Regions from separate parts of the Paenibacillus pabuli genome, predicted to be linked through region 3. Evidence: a T-box and tRNA genes for the amino acid it is inferred to sense, from the RefSeq annotation. Region 3 holds a T-box; the other regions hold tRNA genes.
What was found. The T-box of region 3 lies ahead of leuS (leucine--tRNA ligase). A T-box ahead of a tRNA ligase gene usually reads a tRNA of that ligase, here a tRNA-Leu.
Positions count from the first base shown of each region.

Region 1 (5,520 bases), 740 kb from region 3:
CTTGAAGACGACGAGGTAGATAGGCTGGGGGTGGAAGTGCAGTAATGCATGGAGCTGACCAGTACTAATCGGTCGAGGGCTTATCCAAATTGCAGGTTTTAGTCGCACATTTCGTTTCGGATCTAGTTTTCAGAGAATAATCTCTGAACAATATTCCCTGATAGCTCAGTTGGTAGAGCACTCGACTGTTAATCGAGTTGTCACAGGTTCGAGTCCTGTTCGGGGAGCCATATGGAGAGGTGTCCGAGTTGGCCGAAGGAGCACGATTGGAAATCGTGTAGGCGCCACAAGCGTCTCGAGGGTTCGAATCCCTCTCTCTCCGCCATAGTAAGGCCCGTTGGTCAAGGGGTTAAGACACCTCCCTTTCACGGAGGTAACAGGGGTTCGAATCCCCTACGGGTCATTATTTTCACCTCAAAAAAAGAGGTTGATTTTAACAACAGTTTTATGTTAAGATCATAAATGTGTTGTTCGGAGGCTTAGCTCAGCTGGGAGAGCATCTGCCTTACAAGCAGAGGGTCGGGGGTTCGAGCCCCTCAGCCTCCACCATATAATTTTATTTTTTATAACGACGCGGGGTGGAGCAGCCCGGTAGCTCGTCGGGCTCATAACCCGAAGGCCGCAGGTTCAAATCCTGCCCCCGCAATATTATACTTTCTTTACAGAAAGTGCTTTGGAACCGTGGTGTAGTTGGCCTAACATGCCTGCCTGTCACGCAGGAGATCGCGGGTTCGAATCCCGTCGGTTCCGCCATTTTTACTCTACATGAGGAATCTGTTCACTAAGTCTGTTATATGGCACCGACGCCTTGGATAAAGTGCAACGTTTCATGATTAGACTTTATTATGGCTCGGTAGCTCAGTCGGTAGAGCAGAGGACTGAAAATCCTCGTGTCGGCGGTTCGATTCCGTCCCGAGCCACCATTTTCATCACAACTTAATACGCCGGTGTAGCTCAACTGGTAGAGCAACTGACTTGTAATCAGTAGGTTGGGGGTTCAAGTCCTCTCGCCGGCACCACTATGGAGGATTAGCGAAGTGGCCAAACGCATCAGACTGTAAATCTGCTCCCGTACGGGTTCGGTGGTTCGAATCCATCATCCTCCACCAGTTTTTAGGGGCATAGTTTAAAGGTAGAACAACGGTCTCCAAAACCGTTGGTGTGGGTTCAATTCCTGCTGCCCCTGCCAATTAACTTTTTTAGTGAATAATGCATATGGCGATCGTGGCGAAGTGGTTAACGCACCGGTTTGTGGATCCGGCATTCGGGGGTTCAATTCCCCTCGATCGCCCCTTTGTTTTTATTGGGGATTAGCCAAGCGGTAAGGCAACGGACTTTGACTCCGTCATGCATAGGTTCAAATCCTATATCCCCAGCCATTATGCGGACGTGGCTCAGCGGTAGAGCATCGCCTTGCCAAGGCGAGGGTCGCGGGTTCGATTCCCGTCGTCCGCTCCAAAATATGGCGCCATAGCCAAGTGGTAAGGCACAGCTCTGCAAAAGCTTTATCCCCAGTTCGAATCTGGGTGGCGCCTCCAGTATATTTTTAGAAAATATACTACAACATGATATGCCGGCGTGGCGGAATGGCAGACGCGCTCGACTCAAAATCGAGTGGGAAACCGTGGAGGTTCGAGTCCTCTCGCCGGTATAACGTATAACCCTGTGGATTGCTTAGACAATTCACAGGGTTATTTTTATTTGATGATTATTCCTCTCGATACTGTAGAGATGTAATATAGGCGGTTGACGTGTGGATAAATTAAATATATTGTAGATAAATAAAGTCTATAATATTAACTAATTTAAGTCCAACATCGTACAAATAAGAGATTGGCTACATGATAATGGATTGCTTCTTTAGTTTTAAAAGTGATCTTTGGTAAATCTACAATCCAATACACAGAACGGAGTGAAACGAAATGTCTGAGGGTAAAGTGTCTGAGAAAATCAATTCAGCTCATTATTCAGAAATATTATTTGATCTGTCCATCTGGGAAGAGGCGTGGAAGCAGCAGCCGAGGAATCCCAAATACAAGAAGAAGAGTGCGCCGTTCGAAACGGAAGAAGCATTTGAACGCTGGGCACGAGATTATCACCATCAATCCTTCACAGAAGAAGGTAAGAAGCGTTCCGAGCGCATCATGAGCTGGATTGAGAACCAGGGTGTAGACTTTAGTGATTTATCCGTATTGGACATTGGAGCGGCTTCAGGCATTTTTACAATTCCTTTTGCAGAAAAGGGGGCAACTGTCACTGCAGTCGAACCTTCTGAACTGCTCATTTCTCTGATGAAAGAAACAATCCCACACGCATTAGCGTCCAATATTGAGATTATTTCCGAACGTTTTGAAGAAATATCGATTCAGGAGAAAGGCTGGGAAAAGAAATACGATTTTGCCTTTGCCTCCATGTGCCCAGCGATGTCTGATTGGGAAACAGTCGAACAGGCGATTCAAAGTGCACGCAAATATGTGTATATTAGTGCCATGGCCGGCCCGAGAGTGCATTCGTTAATTGACGAGTTAAAAGAGGTCCTTAAGGTTAATCCACCATACCGTTCGGGAGATATGGGATACATACAACAGCTGTTATTCTTGAAGGGTTACGCGTATACGTCGTTAATTACAAATGAAGTCAACACCATTGAGATGTCTGTTCAGCAAGTTGTAGATCATTTAAAGGAATGGCTAAACACCTATGGATTGCCTTCGGATGCAGACTCACTATACATAGCAGAGCATTATGTCAGAGGAGCCTATCCAGATGGCGTGATTACCTTCTTACGTGGCGGCAGGTTCGGTAAAATTTTAATTCAACTGGATCAGCAGAACATGAAGGCTGTTCGAACCACTGAAGCTAAAAAATATAACCAAGGTTGATTCGTTAAAAAGGGAGCAGATCACCTGCTCCCTTTTGGCTTACCTACATTAGATTTTATTTCATGGAAGAGCGAGGACCTTTCTCTACGTTCACGATACTGGCCCGGAGTCATTCCTTCCCATTTTCGAAATGAACGGATAAAGTTCTGCGGGTTGTTGTAACGAAGCCGAGCAGCAATATCCTTAACCGTTAGCTCGGTTTCATCCAACCACTTTCGGGCCATCTTGAACCGATACTGTGATAAATATTCACTGAATGCGTAGCCTGTTTCTTTGCTGAAAACAGTACTCAAATAGCTTGCATTATAATGGAGCCTATAAGCACACTCGTCAAGTGTTAGGTCGGTATCGTATTCTTGATGGATTATGGCAATCATTCTTTCCGAGATCTGCTGATGCTGTACATATTGCCTCTCTCTGAAAATGCCAATAACCGGCCTGATGATCCGGGAAATAAACCATTGTTCCACTTCAGCAGCAGTCTGCAGAGCGAGCAGTTCCTTGATCATCGGGCTGTGTCCTGAAGAGATCTGCCCAAGTCGTATACCGGAGTCCTGCATCATTTCTAATATATGCATCAGTAATCGAGTCAAAGCAAACTGATACTCTTCCTCGGTCCATTCCATACGATACACATGCTGTAGCAAGTGTTGTAATAGTACGGAAGTTTCAGCCTCATCTGCAGATTGAATGGAGTGGATAAGTCTATTTTCCAGTGAGTCAGGGTATGGTAGCGTCCCAATGGAAGGATAAATTGCCTCTGCCTCATATTGCTTGACGCCTAACCCTGGTTTCATCCGCTGCTGCAATGCCCTCATGGCTTCACCATATGCCAGGTGTATCTCCGATATGGAAGTGTACGGTTGACTGAAATGGATATTCATCTGAAGATTCAAAACTTCACCAATTTGATGATGTAATCGCTCCGTTATATTGTAAAGTTCTTTTGAAAACACCTTGTTGTCCGTTTCTACACTTCCTATTATCGTTACTACAGTTTCGTCCAAAACAATGGGGGATACTTGTTGCTCTTTATCAATAAATTCCTCCAATATGTTCTGGACGGCAAATAGCAGGAGATCGAGATCGTGATGATCATACTTCGTTTGACTTGCCAAATCGGTCTGCAGGGCTAGTACGGCCATTTGTTGCCATTGAATAAGATGGTCGCTGTATCCTAGTTCGCTCCAACTATGTTGCAGCGTGTCCAGTGAGCTTTTGCCTTGAAGTATATTCATCATAAACTGGGTGCGTGTCTGCAACACATACTGGTTCAATTTGTTTTCCATCTGGGATCGAGAAGCTGAAAGCTGAGTAATACGGGTCTTAATTTGTTCAAATTCATCTTGAGTTGGTAAAAAGGAATGTTGCGAATTCTGATTCGACAAGACTCTGTCACTGATCCCAAGCTGTGATAGCAGATTTCGAATGGGGACATGCAAGCGCCTTGAACCTAACCATGCAAACAATAAGGAGAGTAAAAGGAGTAAGATGCCGATAGTCAAGGTGTATAGTGCAATCTCGACATACTCTTGGGTCAAGACATTCATGGGTGTAATCAAAATATAAGTCCATCCCTTTAACGGTGTCTTAGTGTAGGTTAAGGCATAGTCTGTACCCGTGATCCGAACTTCGTGATATTCCTTTGGTGCAGCATACGTATTTGGAGAGAGCAACTCGCTCATGTCCACTTTAGATTCAATATCTTCAATGTTTATGGCCGATAATGGTTGTCCAATATACATAGGGTCGGGGTGAACAAGAATGCGCTGTTCCCGATTCACGATAATCAATTCTGAAGCAGACATATCCATGTCAACAGATTCAGGTACAACTGAGTGATGCAATGAGCATGCAGGAATTCCGCCAATTAAAGCCGAGTCAGAGGGTGCATTCATAATCGAGATGGATCTGCCGAGCACAATGTGATAGTTACATCCGGACTGTAATTCCTGTTCATTATGTTTAAAGACAGATGAAGGAATCAGCTGCCAGCCAGAGGTTAGGGTCCTGGACAAGAGATCCCGCATGGGAAGAGCCAAAGGGAAATCTGTGTTGAGATACAGCCCCGCATAATCAACCAGCCAATCCTGCGTTTGGTTAACCAGCGTAATATCCATTAAGGGTTCCCAGGATCGCATATGTTGAAATTCGGATTGAAGCTGGTTCGCAGTCGTTAATGTACCTGGAAGTGTAGCCGACAGGGACTGAAGTGTAATTGGAGAGCGAGTCGCATGATCCAGCATGTAACTGACGGTGTTAAGCTTATGCTCGACGCTCGACTGCATTTGTAAAAGAAGTTGCTTATTCGCCTGCATGCGATGCAGCTCCGTTTGATGCATGGAATACAGAATTGTTGCTATTCCGGCCAGCAGAATAGGCAAGGTGCTGAGCAGAATGCCAAACAAGATCATTTTATGAAGATAACTGATGGATCGCACAGCCCCACTCCTAACTTCTGAATTAGGATCGTACTGCTTCTATTTTAGTAAACGCTTACATTATTAACAACATAAATTTGTTTATCTGGATAAAAAAGTATGTGATTCTTGGTTGGTGAGAACCCTTCGTTCAACGTGCATGATCTTGGGGAAACGAATGACGGTTGCAAACGTACATAAGAGTTAAGAGCAGATCG
Region 1 covers NZ_JBDOIO010000004.1:194,963-200,482, forward strand. Annotated here, with positions in the region: rRNA gene ABGV42_RS20415 (23S ribosomal RNA) at 1-88, shown strand, start outside; tRNA gene ABGV42_RS20420 (tRNA-Asn) at 155-230, shown strand; tRNA gene ABGV42_RS20425 (tRNA-Ser) at 234-325, shown strand; tRNA gene ABGV42_RS20430 (tRNA-Glu) at 332-403, shown strand; tRNA gene ABGV42_RS20435 (tRNA-Val) at 474-549, shown strand; tRNA gene ABGV42_RS20440 (tRNA-Met) at 573-646, shown strand; tRNA gene ABGV42_RS20445 (tRNA-Asp) at 676-753, shown strand; tRNA gene ABGV42_RS20450 (tRNA-Phe) at 848-923, shown strand; tRNA gene ABGV42_RS20455 (tRNA-Thr) at 944-1,019, shown strand; tRNA gene ABGV42_RS20460 (tRNA-Tyr) at 1,024-1,109, shown strand; tRNA gene ABGV42_RS20465 (tRNA-Trp) at 1,116-1,189, shown strand; tRNA gene ABGV42_RS20470 (tRNA-His) at 1,219-1,291, shown strand; tRNA gene ABGV42_RS20475 (tRNA-Gln) at 1,305-1,379, shown strand; tRNA gene ABGV42_RS20480 (tRNA-Gly) at 1,384-1,458, shown strand; tRNA gene ABGV42_RS20485 (tRNA-Cys) at 1,465-1,538, shown strand; tRNA gene ABGV42_RS20490 (tRNA-Leu) at 1,573-1,651, shown strand; gene ABGV42_RS20495 (class I SAM-dependent methyltransferase) at 1,923-2,882, shown strand; gene ABGV42_RS20500 (helix-turn-helix domain-containing protein) at 2,903-5,323, opposite strand.
Region 1: it has a tRNA-Leu gene. The T-box ahead of leuS (leucine--tRNA ligase) is inferred to sense a tRNA for this amino acid. The anticodon was not compared.

Region 2 (5,520 bases), 410 kb from region 3:
GGTGCGGTAACACGCACTGGAGGCCCGAACCCACGCACGTTGAAAAGTGCGGGGATGAGGTGGGGGTAGCGGAGAAATTCCAATCGAACTCGGAGATAGCTGGTTCTCCCCGAAATAGCTTTAGGGCTAGCCTCGGAAAACAGAGTCGTGGAGGTAGAGCACTGATTGGGTGCGGGGCCCGCAAGGGTTACCAAGCTCAGTCAAACTCCGAATGCCATAGACTTACTTCCGGGAGTCAGACAGTGAGTGCTAAGATCCATTGTCAAAAGGGAAACAGCCCAGACCATCAGCTAAGGTCCCCAAGTGTGTGTTAAGTGGGAAAGGATGTGGAGTTGCACAGACAACCAGGATGTTGGCTTAGAAGCAGCCACCATTGAAAGAGTGCGTAATAGCTCACTGGTCGAGTGACTCTGCGCCGAAAATGTAACGGGGCTAAACACACCACCGAAGCTATGGCTTGATGCTTTGCATCAGGGGTAGGGGAGCGTTGTATAAGGGTTGAAGGTGTACCGTAAGGAGCGCTGGACATTATACAAGTGAGAATGCCGGTATGAGTAACGAAAAGATCAGTGAGAATCTGATCCGCCGAAAGCCTAAGGGTTCCTGAGGAAGGCTCGTCCGCTCAGGGTAAGTCGGGACCTAAGGCGAGGCCGAAAGGCGTAGTCGAAGGACAACAGGTCGAAATTCCTGTACCACCGTAAATCGTTACGAGCGATGGGGGGACGCAGTAGGGTAGTGACGCAGGCTGATGGATGCCTGTCCAAGCAGTGAGGCTGATGTGTAGGCAAATCCGCACATCGTAAGGCTGAGCTGTGATGGGGAGTGAAAATTACAGTAGCGAAGGTCATGATCTCACACTGCCAAGAAAAGCCTCTAGCCAGATGAAGGTGCCCGTACCGCAAACCGACACAGGTAGGCGAGAAGAGAATTCTAAGGCGCGCGGAAGAACTCTCGTTAAGGAACTCGGCAAAATGACCCCGTAACTTCGGGAGAAGGGGTGCCCCGGTAGTGTGAATAGCACGAGGGGGCCGCAGTGAAAAGGCCCAAGCGACTGTTTAGCAAAAACACAGGTCTGTGCGAAGCCGTAAGGCGAAGTATACGGGCTGACGCCTGCCCGGTGCTGGAAGGTTAAGGGGAGCGGTTAGGAGCAATCCGAAGCTGTGAACCGAAGCCCCAGTAAACGGCGGCCGTAACTATAACGGTCCTAAGGTAGCGAAATTCCTTGTCAGGTAAATTCTGACCCGCACGAATGGCGTAACGACTTGGGCGCTGTCTCAACGAGAGATCCGGTGAAATTTTAATACCTGTGAAGATGCAGGTTACCCGCGACAAGACGGAAAGACCCCATGGAGCTTTACTGCAGCTTGATATTGAATTTGGGTACGATCTGTACAGGATAGGTGGGAGCCTTTGAAGCATGAGCGCCAGCTTGTGTGGAGGCACCGTTGGGATACCACCCTGATCGTATCTAGGTTCTAACCTGGTACCGTAAACCGGTGCGGGGACAGTGTCAGGTGGGCAGTTTGACTGGGGCGGTCGCCTCCTAAAGAGTAACGGAGGCGCCCAAAGGTTCCCTCAGAATGGTTGGAAATCATTCGAAGAGTGCAAAGGCATAAGGGAGCTTGACTGCGAGACCTACAAGTCGAGCAGGGACGAAAGTCGGGCTTAGTGATCCGGTGGTACCGCATGGAAGGGCCATCGCTCAACGGATAAAAGCTACCCTGGGGATAACAGGCTTATCTCCCCCAAGAGTCCACATCGACGGGGAGGTTTGGCACCTCGATGTCGGCTCATCGCATCCTGGGGCTGAAGTAGGTCCCAAGGGTTGGGCTGTTCGCCCATTAAAGCGGTACGCGAGCTGGGTTCAGAACGTCGTGAGACAGTTCGGTCCCTATCTGTCGTGGGCGTAGGAAATTTGAGAGGAGCTGTCCTTAGTACGAGAGGACCGGGATGGACGTACCGCTGGTGTACCAGTTGTTCCGCCAGGAGCACCGCTGGGTAGCTATGTACGGACGGGATAAGCGCTGAAAGCATCTAAGCGTGAAGCCCCCCTCAAGATGAGATTTCCCAGTATGTAAGACCCCTTGAAGACGACGAGGTAGATAGGCTGGGGGTGGAAGTGCAGTAATGCATGGAGCTGACCAGTACTAATCGGTCGAGGGCTTATCCAAATTGCAGGTTCTAGTCGCATATTTCGTTTCGGATCTAGTTTTCAGAGAATGATCTCTGAGCGTAGCAGCATCGTTTGGTGGCGATAGCGGAGGGGTTCCACACGTACCCATCCCGAACACGACCGTTAAGCCCTCTAGCGCCGATGGTACTTGGACCGAAGGGTCCTGGGAGAGTAGGACGCTGCCAAGCGAACTCTTTCATCATACATAGAAAACAGGCTCTGCATGTTAACGTTGTACGATGTTGCGTTTGTAACATGAATATATTTTATTCCCTGATAGCTCAGTTGGTAGAGCACTCGACTGTTAATCGAGTTGTCACAGGTTCGAGTCCTGTTCGGGGAGCCATTAAGGCCCGTTGGTCAAGGGGTTAAGACACCTCCCTTTCACGGAGGTAACAGGGGTTCGAATCCCCTACGGGTCATAGATATGGAGGCTTAGCTCAGCTGGGAGAGCATCTGCCTTACAAGCAGAGGGTCGGGGGTTCGAGCCCCTCAGCCTCCACCATATAACTTTTATAACGACGCGGGGTGGAGCAGCCCGGTAGCTCGTCGGGCTCATAACCCGAAGGCCGCAGGTTCAAATCCTGCCCCCGCAATTATACTTTCTTTACAGAAAGTGATCTGGAACCGTGGTGTAGTTGGCCTAACATGCCTGCCTGTCACGCAGGAGATCGCGGGTTCGAATCCCGTCGGTTCCGCCATTTAATATTTAATACCGCATGCGGACGTGGCTCAGCGGTAGAGCATCGCCTTGCCAAGGCGAGGGTCGCGGGTTCGATTCCCGTCGTCCGCTCCAATTATTTTGCGCCCTTAGCTCAGCTGGATAGAGCGTTTGACTACGAATCAAAAGGCCGGGAGTTCGAATCTCTCAGGGCGCGCCATTATATAACTTAATTTGCCGGCGTGGCGGAATGGCAGACGCGCTCGACTCAAAATCGAGTGGGAAACCGTGGAGGTTCGAGTCCTCTCGCCGGTATAACATAACGGGATGTAGCTCAGCTTGGTAGAGCACCTGGTTTGGGACCAGGGGGTCGCATGTTCAAATCGTGTCATCCCGATCTTAAGAAGTGGACTATCTTACTATAGATAGTCCACTTTTTGTTTTTCTAAAATAAGGATAAGTACTTTGACTCTGCTCACTGGGTTAATTTTGCATAAAGCATAATCCTTTCGGTCACACTAGGTTTAAAAAAGTGATAGAAGGGGTTCATGTGAACACGTTTAAATTCAGAAAACAGTTTAAAAGACGATGGCGGCGTTGGAAACGAACTGCTTGGATGACTGCCTCATTGGTGGCTATAACCATACTGGCATACAGCGGGTTGTCGATTTCATCTCATATTGAGCGGTTGTTAACTACTAACTTCAGTGAGGCTGCTACGGCGATGGCTCCAGTCACCATGCAAGAACGTTCCGAAGAAGAGGTACAGAGCATATTGGGACGGCTTGGATCCGAGACGGATCGTTTAACTTCTGTTGTTATGGAGACACATTATATTTGCGGAGTTGAAACGGAACAATTAGGGAAAATGGCTATACCTCAATTAAAAGTGTTACTTCAACAGCATCCGGAATGGGAGGCGCAGGTGGTGTCTTCGGATACATTGCAAGTGAAGAAACATGTTGATGATCTTTCTCCGCTATGCAAGGAACAAGCGTATATCAGCGTGGATGCGGTGGGCAATCTCAATCTTTACGAGGGTCGACCTGCAGAAGAGAAAGTTATACGTACTTTTTTTCAAATGGATGTCGGATCGTTGGAGAGTTCTCTGCCTGAAGGGGTACTGGAGCAACTACAGCAAGGTATCCGTGTACAAGACAAAGATGAGTATAACAGTGTGATCTCGACTTTTAGCGATTATGCCATTGATGGGCCACATAAAGAAGAGCTTCGAAATGGTGGATGAATGGATACCCTCCAAATGGTAATACCGAGAGGTTAATTGGGGCATCGAAAGATGCCCTTTTTGTCGTAGTAAAACACGAGTCGACATGTGGGAGCACCTTGCTCAAAAAAGCCGATATTATGCCGAAACAAGCACTACGGAGAATAGACAAAGTTTTTCCTGTCGCAGGGTCTATCTTTTGTTATAATGAAATGAACGATACATATGTTCGCTTTATTGTAAGGGAGAGATGGTTTTGCGTTTTTTGGGAATTGACCCGGGGATTGCGATTGTCGGTTTTGGATTTGTGGATAAGATCGGTAGTAAAGTGGTACCCGTACAATATGGCTGCATTCAGACTGAAGCCCATACACCTGAAGAAGAACGGTTGCTTCACGTTTATGAGGGCATGGTGCAGTTGATCGATAAATACAAACCGGATGCAGTTGCACTGGAGAAACTTTTTTTTAACAGGAATGTAACTACAGCGATGTCTGTCAGCCAGGCGAGAGGTGTTATGGTGCTTGCTGCTGCTCAGAAGGGCTTGCCCATAGCGGAGTATACCCCAATGCAGATCAAACAAGCGATCGTAGGGTACGGTAAGGCAGAGAAGCGTCAGGTGCAGGAAATGGTCAAAATGTTTTTGCGTTTGCAGGCTATACCGAAGCCGGATGATGTAGCGGATGCTCTGGCTGTGGCTGTATGTCACGCGCACTCATATACATTAAATTCCAAGTTGAATGAGGTATTGCGAAAATGATTGATTTTCTAAGAGGACAGTTCGTACATGTAGAGAATGAATATATAGTGCTTGATGTTCATGGCGTGGGATACCGTGTATTTTGTCCTAATCCGTTTGCGTTTGCGAAGCAGGAAGGCGAGATCACGGTGTATACCCATCATCATGTGCGTGAAGACGCGATGCTGCTGTTTGGGTTTGTTACAAGGGAAGAACAGCGTTTGTTCCGCAAACTGATTGAAGTATCCGGTATCGGACCAAAGGTGGCACTGGGGATATTGGCAGGCGGTACGCCAGACCATGTCGTTACAGCGATCTACCAGGAGAACCTGACATTCCTGACGAAATTGCCGGGTATCGGCAAAAAGACAGCGCAACGTATGATTTTGGATCTGAAAGACAAGCTGGACGGGTTTGGTGCAGCGGCTTATGCCACAGGTTTATTTGCCCCACCTTCTGAGGAAGCGGGAAGCGGTTCGGCCTGGGATGAGGCTCGTGACGGTTTGAAGGCTCTCGGTTATACAGACAGTGAGCTCGATAAAGTGTGGCTGAAATTGAAAAAGGATGTTACATCGGCTGATTCTGTTGATGTGTTGATGAAACGTGCGCTGCAAATGCTGTTTACCGGATAGTTAAATTTGCATATATAATGGCAGTAGCCCGCACAAAAAAAGGTAGGGATGAACATGGATGACCGGATTATTTCCGCCAACCTGATGATG
Region 2 covers NZ_JBDOIO010000004.1:529,143-534,662, forward strand. Annotated here, with positions in the region: rRNA gene ABGV42_RS21965 (23S ribosomal RNA) at 1-2,171, shown strand, start outside; rRNA gene rrf (5S ribosomal RNA) at 2,245-2,361, shown strand; tRNA gene ABGV42_RS21975 (tRNA-Asn) at 2,444-2,519, shown strand; tRNA gene ABGV42_RS21980 (tRNA-Glu) at 2,524-2,595, shown strand; tRNA gene ABGV42_RS21985 (tRNA-Val) at 2,603-2,678, shown strand; tRNA gene ABGV42_RS21990 (tRNA-Met) at 2,696-2,769, shown strand; tRNA gene ABGV42_RS21995 (tRNA-Asp) at 2,797-2,874, shown strand; tRNA gene ABGV42_RS22000 (tRNA-Gly) at 2,895-2,969, shown strand; tRNA gene ABGV42_RS22005 (tRNA-Arg) at 2,978-3,054, shown strand; tRNA gene ABGV42_RS22010 (tRNA-Leu) at 3,071-3,149, shown strand; tRNA gene ABGV42_RS22015 (tRNA-Pro) at 3,158-3,231, shown strand; gene ABGV42_RS22020 (BofC C-terminal domain-containing protein) at 3,385-4,080, shown strand; gene ruvC (crossover junction endodeoxyribonuclease RuvC) at 4,316-4,819, shown strand; gene ruvA (Holliday junction branch migration protein RuvA) at 4,816-5,430, shown strand; gene ruvB (Holliday junction branch migration DNA helicase RuvB) at 5,485-5,520, shown strand, end outside.
Region 2: it has a tRNA-Leu gene. The T-box ahead of leuS (leucine--tRNA ligase) is inferred to sense a tRNA for this amino acid. The anticodon was not compared.

Region 3 (5,520 bases):
ACCCATGACAAGTACGAAGAAGACTTGTTAAAGCTGGATGAAGTATTCAGAGCCGGTGAAATTAACCGGCAACAATATTAACGAGTTTGCCTGGAACGGCAATGACCTTGCGAATGGTCTTGCCTTCCAGAGCCTGTTTGACAGTCGCCAGTTCCATCGTGTAGTCCTGCATGCCTTGTGCATCAAGATCCTTAGCAATTGTTGCACGGGTTACGATTTTACCATTTACCTGTACAACGATCTCCACTTCAGCATCTACCGTCATGGACTCATCATACTCCGGCCAAGCTACGTAGGAGATTCCTCCTTCGTGTCCAAGGCGGCTCCACAGTTCTTCCGCCATGTGCGGTGCCAGTGGGGACAGCAGCTGTACGAAGTTTTCCATCGCTTCACGTGGCAGTGTATCGGCTTTGTAAGCATCATTGATGAAGATCATCAACTGGCTGATCGCTGTGTTGAAACGCAGATGTTCCAGGTCATCCGTAACTTTCTTGATCGTTTTGTGAGCTGTGCGTTTGAATTCTTCCGTTCCGCCATCCACAGTGATCTTGTCGTTGATCGCTCCAGTGTCCTCGTTGATGAAGAGACGCCATACGCGTGACAGGAAGCGGTACATGCCCTCTACCCCGTTAGCGTTCCACGGTTTTGTAGCTTCCAAAGGTCCCATAAACATCTCATAGAGACGCAATGTATCGGCTCCGAATTCATTCACAATTTCATCCGGATTAATGACATTGCCACGGGATTTACTCATTTTCTCGTTATTGGTTCCCAGAATCATACCTTGGTTCACCAGTTTGTGGAATGGCTCCTTGGTACTCACCACGCCCAGATCATACAACACTTTGTGCCAGAAACGAGCATACAGCAGGTGAAGCACGGCATGCTCGGCTCCCCCGATGTACAGGTCAACCGGCAACCACTGCTGCTGTTTCTCCTGGGAGATCAGCTCTTTGTCGTTGTGTGGATCGATAAAGCGCAGATAGTACCAGCAGCTTCCCGCCCATTGTGGCATCGTATTAGTCTCGCGGCGTGCTTTCATTCCCGTTTCTGGATCTACGGTATTCACCCAATCCGTTACGTTCGCCAGTGGTGACTCCCCAGTACCTGAAGGTTTGATCTGGTCGATATCCGGCAGCAGCAAAGGAAGTTGATCTTCCGGTACGGTCTTCATCGTTCCATCTTCCAGGTGCAGAATTGGAATCGGCTCACCCCAGTAACGCTGACGACTGAACAACCAATCGCGCAGACGGTACGTTGTTTTTCCTTGTCCCTTACCGCTCTCTTCCAACCATGCAATCATCTTCGCAATCGCTTCTTCGTTATTCAGTCCGTTCAGGAAGTCGGAGTTCACATGCGGTCCGTCACCGGCATACGCCTCTTGTGTCACGTCACCACCCTGGATAACTTCAATGATGTCCAGACCGAACTGTTTCGCAAATTCCCAGTCCCGACCATCATGGCCTGGAACCGCCATAACAGCTCCTGTACCGTATCCTGCCAGTACATAATCCGCAATCCAGATAGGCAGTTTCGCACCATTAACCGGATTGATCGCATAGGCACCAGTGAATACACCTGTTTTTTCTTTGGCCAGATCCGTACGTTCCAGATCACTTTTGCGAGCCGCCTGCTCTTGGTAAGCCTTAATAGCTTCACGCTGTTCTGCTGTCGTAATGGCATCGACCAATTCATGCTCAGGAGCAAGAACGGCGAAGCTTGCACCGAACAGGGTATCCGCACGTGTGGTGAACACTTTGATAACTTCTTCGCTACCCTCAATGGCGAATACAACCTCTGCACCCGTCGATTTGCCAATCCAGTTACGCTGCATATCCTTGATGCTCTCGGACCAGTCCAGCTCTTCCAGATCTTCCAGCAAGCGTTCAGCATATTCCGTGATTTTCAGTACCCATTGACGCATCGGTTTGCGTACAACCGGATGACCACCGCGCTCACTTTTGCCGTCGATAACCTCTTCGTTAGCCAGTACCGTACCGAGCGCTTCACACCAGTTAACCGGCACTTCATCCACATATGCCAGGCCTTTTTTGTACAGCTGGATGAAGATCCATTGCGTCCATTTGTAGTATTCAGGGTCCGTTGTGCTAATCTCACGATCCCAGTCGTACGAGAAACCAAGAGACTTGATTTGACGACGGAAGTTGTCGATGTTGCGGAACGTAATTTCCCGCGGGTGCTCACCCGTGTCCAGAGCGTGCTGCTCAGCAGGCAAACCGAAAGCATCCCAGCCCATCGGATGCAGCACATTGTAACCGCGCATGCGTTTGAAACGGGAAACGATGTCCGTTGCCGTATAACCTTCCGGGTGACCTACGTGCAGACCTGAACCGGATGGATATGGGAACATATCGAGTGCATAAAACTTCGGTTTACCCGGATCCTCACCTGTTTTAAACGTTTTGTTCTCATCCCAGTACTGCTGCCAATTTTTCTCCATAACCTGCGGCTGATAGCCGTGCTTCGGCTGGTGATTTTCACTCATCTATTGTTCCTCCTCTTGGTTATTCACATTTATTGCAACAAAAAAACCTCAGCATCCATAGCGTTTGCAGCGCTAGGGACGAGAGGTTGAATTCCCGTGGTACCACCCTAGTTAGCGGACGAACGTGCTTCGTCATCCACTCCCTTTGGACCTGTAACGGCGGTTAACCGATGCGGATTTCCATTCCTGAACGAAATGCCAGACATTCAAGCACAGGATGGTGTAATCACCGCATTTCTCCAAGGCGAGTTCGTGAAATACTGTCAATCGGCTTGCACCAACCGCCGACTCTCTGTCATGTACAGGACTCACTACTGTTCCTTATCATCGAAATATGTATACAATATCGGGACCATTATATAAAAAAGCAAGACTAAAGTCAATATTGCGTGTTTTGTTGGACTTTAAATGATGCGGTTCTTCAGCATTCGGCTCAGGACAATCGAAACCGCTCAATGCCTTCTTCCAAGTTATTAATCGCCCACTGTATGTGTTCCTTGTTATCATATTGACGATATGTGCATTCGATCCACAGCACCAGATCAAAATACAGATCGTACAAGCTTCTTCGTTTTCGTTCGCTATCGGTTGTGATGGCCCTCCCATACCCCCTTACAAACCCTGGTGTATAATTAAAATGACTGAAATAGTGTTCCATCAGGGGATCCGCCCAAAGGGAACGTTCAAAATCAATAATGGCTGTAATCCGCCCCTCTTCCACAAATACATTGCCATCCCACAAATCCCAGTGAATAAGAGCCGGCTCGTTAACATCATTCAGCACATCCGATTTCTCCATAATCAATTGTGCAAGGCCATCATAATCGATAGGAAGACTTACGCCAGCCTCTTTACCATCGGTAAGCAGGTCATCCATCAGACTGAGAAATGCTTCCTTCCAAGTGCTATACTTTGGTTTCTTTTCTGAGAAATAGCCGAATTTCTCTCCTTTGATCTCATTGATCCGACGATTGTATGCACCAAGCTGCTGTTCGATCCCTGCCTGTTCTGCTTCACTATACTGATCTTTGACCTTGTTATAGGGCGTGCCGGGCATAAATTCCATAATAAAGTAATCCGCAGGAGCAAGACTGCACGATGTATCACACGCCAATACACGGGGGACGGGCACATCCCGGAGCTCTTCCACGAGACGCAGTGCCTGAACTTCAGCCATCAGAAGATCCTGCTCACAACGCAATGTTTTATCGACGTTAGTAGGAGCGATTTTGAGCACCACCACCTGCCCGTTATCCAGCGAGATACAATAAGCATGGTTGGCCCATCCGTCAATCATTTCCTTATATTCCTGGATGCCTGTGTTGAAATGTTGCCTCGCAATGGCATTCAGCTGTTCTGAAGTCAGCCTTGTTTTATATGTACTTTCCATTTTGCACCCGCCTTTTCATGAATACAAATTCTATGCCAATTCCAGAAAGCGTTTTCCATACATCCATTATGGCTTCCTCTCCCGCTGCTGACAATGCCTTTCATCACAAAATAAAAAACCACCCTTATCCTCATAAGGGTAGCTTCCATTAGCAATTCTATTTCACTGCGACATAAAAAAGCCGCTGTGCGCCTTCTCCAGCTTCTTTCCACTCGAAATCTGAATATACGCGTACATCTCTGAACCCGGCTTTTGTCAGCTCCAGCTTCATCCAATCGGGATCGTATGCACGCTGAACGTGAACCTCTTCAAAACGCTGGTACATGTCCTTGCTGCCATTATCCACTCGGGAGAAGATACTCAGATGATGCTCAATCTCACACCGTTCACGATCCATGTCACAGGTCCAAATGTAGGATACAGAGCGTTCATCCAGCACAAAAGGCTGCTCTTCTTCATAACGAATCAAGGTGTCAGGGTGGTGTACGTCAAACAGGAACGTCCCTTCGGGCTTCAGCATCTCATAGGTACGCTGGAACGTGCGAATAACATCTTCCTTTTCAAGCAGATAATTAATGCAGTCACAAAAGGAGATTACGGAGTCTACTGGTTCAGGTACTCTCCAATCCCGCATATCCTGCTGAACCCAGCGGACGCTGCCTTCACGATACAAGCGATGACCTTGAGGGGTTCCCTCCATCTTGCTTCGCGCCACGGATAACATATCGGCAGACAGGTCAATGCCCGTTACTTCAAAACCCGAGTTAACCAGCGGGATCGTAATAGATCCTGTTCCGCATCCAAGTTCGGCTACGCTCTTTGGCATGCCATGCTGCTCCCAGGCTGTTCTTGCAAACCTTATCCAGTCCGGATAAGGCATATCTTCCATTAATTCATCGTACACATAAGCAAATTTACGGTAAGACATGTCAGGCACCGCACTTTCAATTTCATTTTCGGATTCCAAAAGAAAAAGCAGGGGCGTCCGGAGTTCACCCAGCCTTGCCCTGCCTTCTCTCAGGTCCAATATGACGTTAACGATTACTTGCTTTCACTCGAATCTTCAGGAGCTGACTCCGTCAAGTACGTCCAGTTTTCCTTCTGCGTCACCAGTCCGTCTTTCATCAGCTTGCCCAAAGCACGCTTGAAAGCAGATTTGCTAATTCCGAAGCGCTGCTTGATGATATCCGGTGGAGTTGCATCCGAATAAGGCATACCGCCCATAGGACGATCTTTCATGAACGCCAGGAGTTTGTCCGCATCTTCATTACGGCCTACCTCTTTGCGAGGTGACATGGCCAGATTAACACGTCCGTCTTCACGAACCAACGTTACCCGGCACTTCACCTTCTCGCCAAGTCGCAGCATTCTGTTGCGTTCGGACGAATGGATCATGCCGATGGCACCGAAGCCAAGTACTCCGCCCTCTACGAGCACAAATGTACCCATTTGCAAAGGCTTGTACACGGTTGCTTCCACCCATTCATTCAACCAAGAGGTTGGAGCGTGGAACGACAGTGGCGCAAGCTCGCGTTCGCCAGCCAATTTGGCGCGAAGACGTCCTTGCTTGTCATGTTCCATGATAACAAAAACTTCATCGCCCACATGTGGACGCAGTTCTTCC
Region 3 covers NZ_JBDOIO010000004.1:938,554-944,073, reverse strand. Annotated here, with positions in the region: gene comER (late competence protein ComER) at 1-81, shown strand, start outside; gene leuS (leucine--tRNA ligase) at 62-2,506, opposite strand; T-box leader at 2,578-2,843, opposite strand; gene ABGV42_RS23805 (phosphotransferase family protein) at 2,940-3,896, opposite strand; gene ABGV42_RS23800 (class I SAM-dependent DNA methyltransferase) at 4,054-4,824, opposite strand; gene ABGV42_RS23795 (CvfB family protein) at 4,938-5,520, opposite strand, start outside.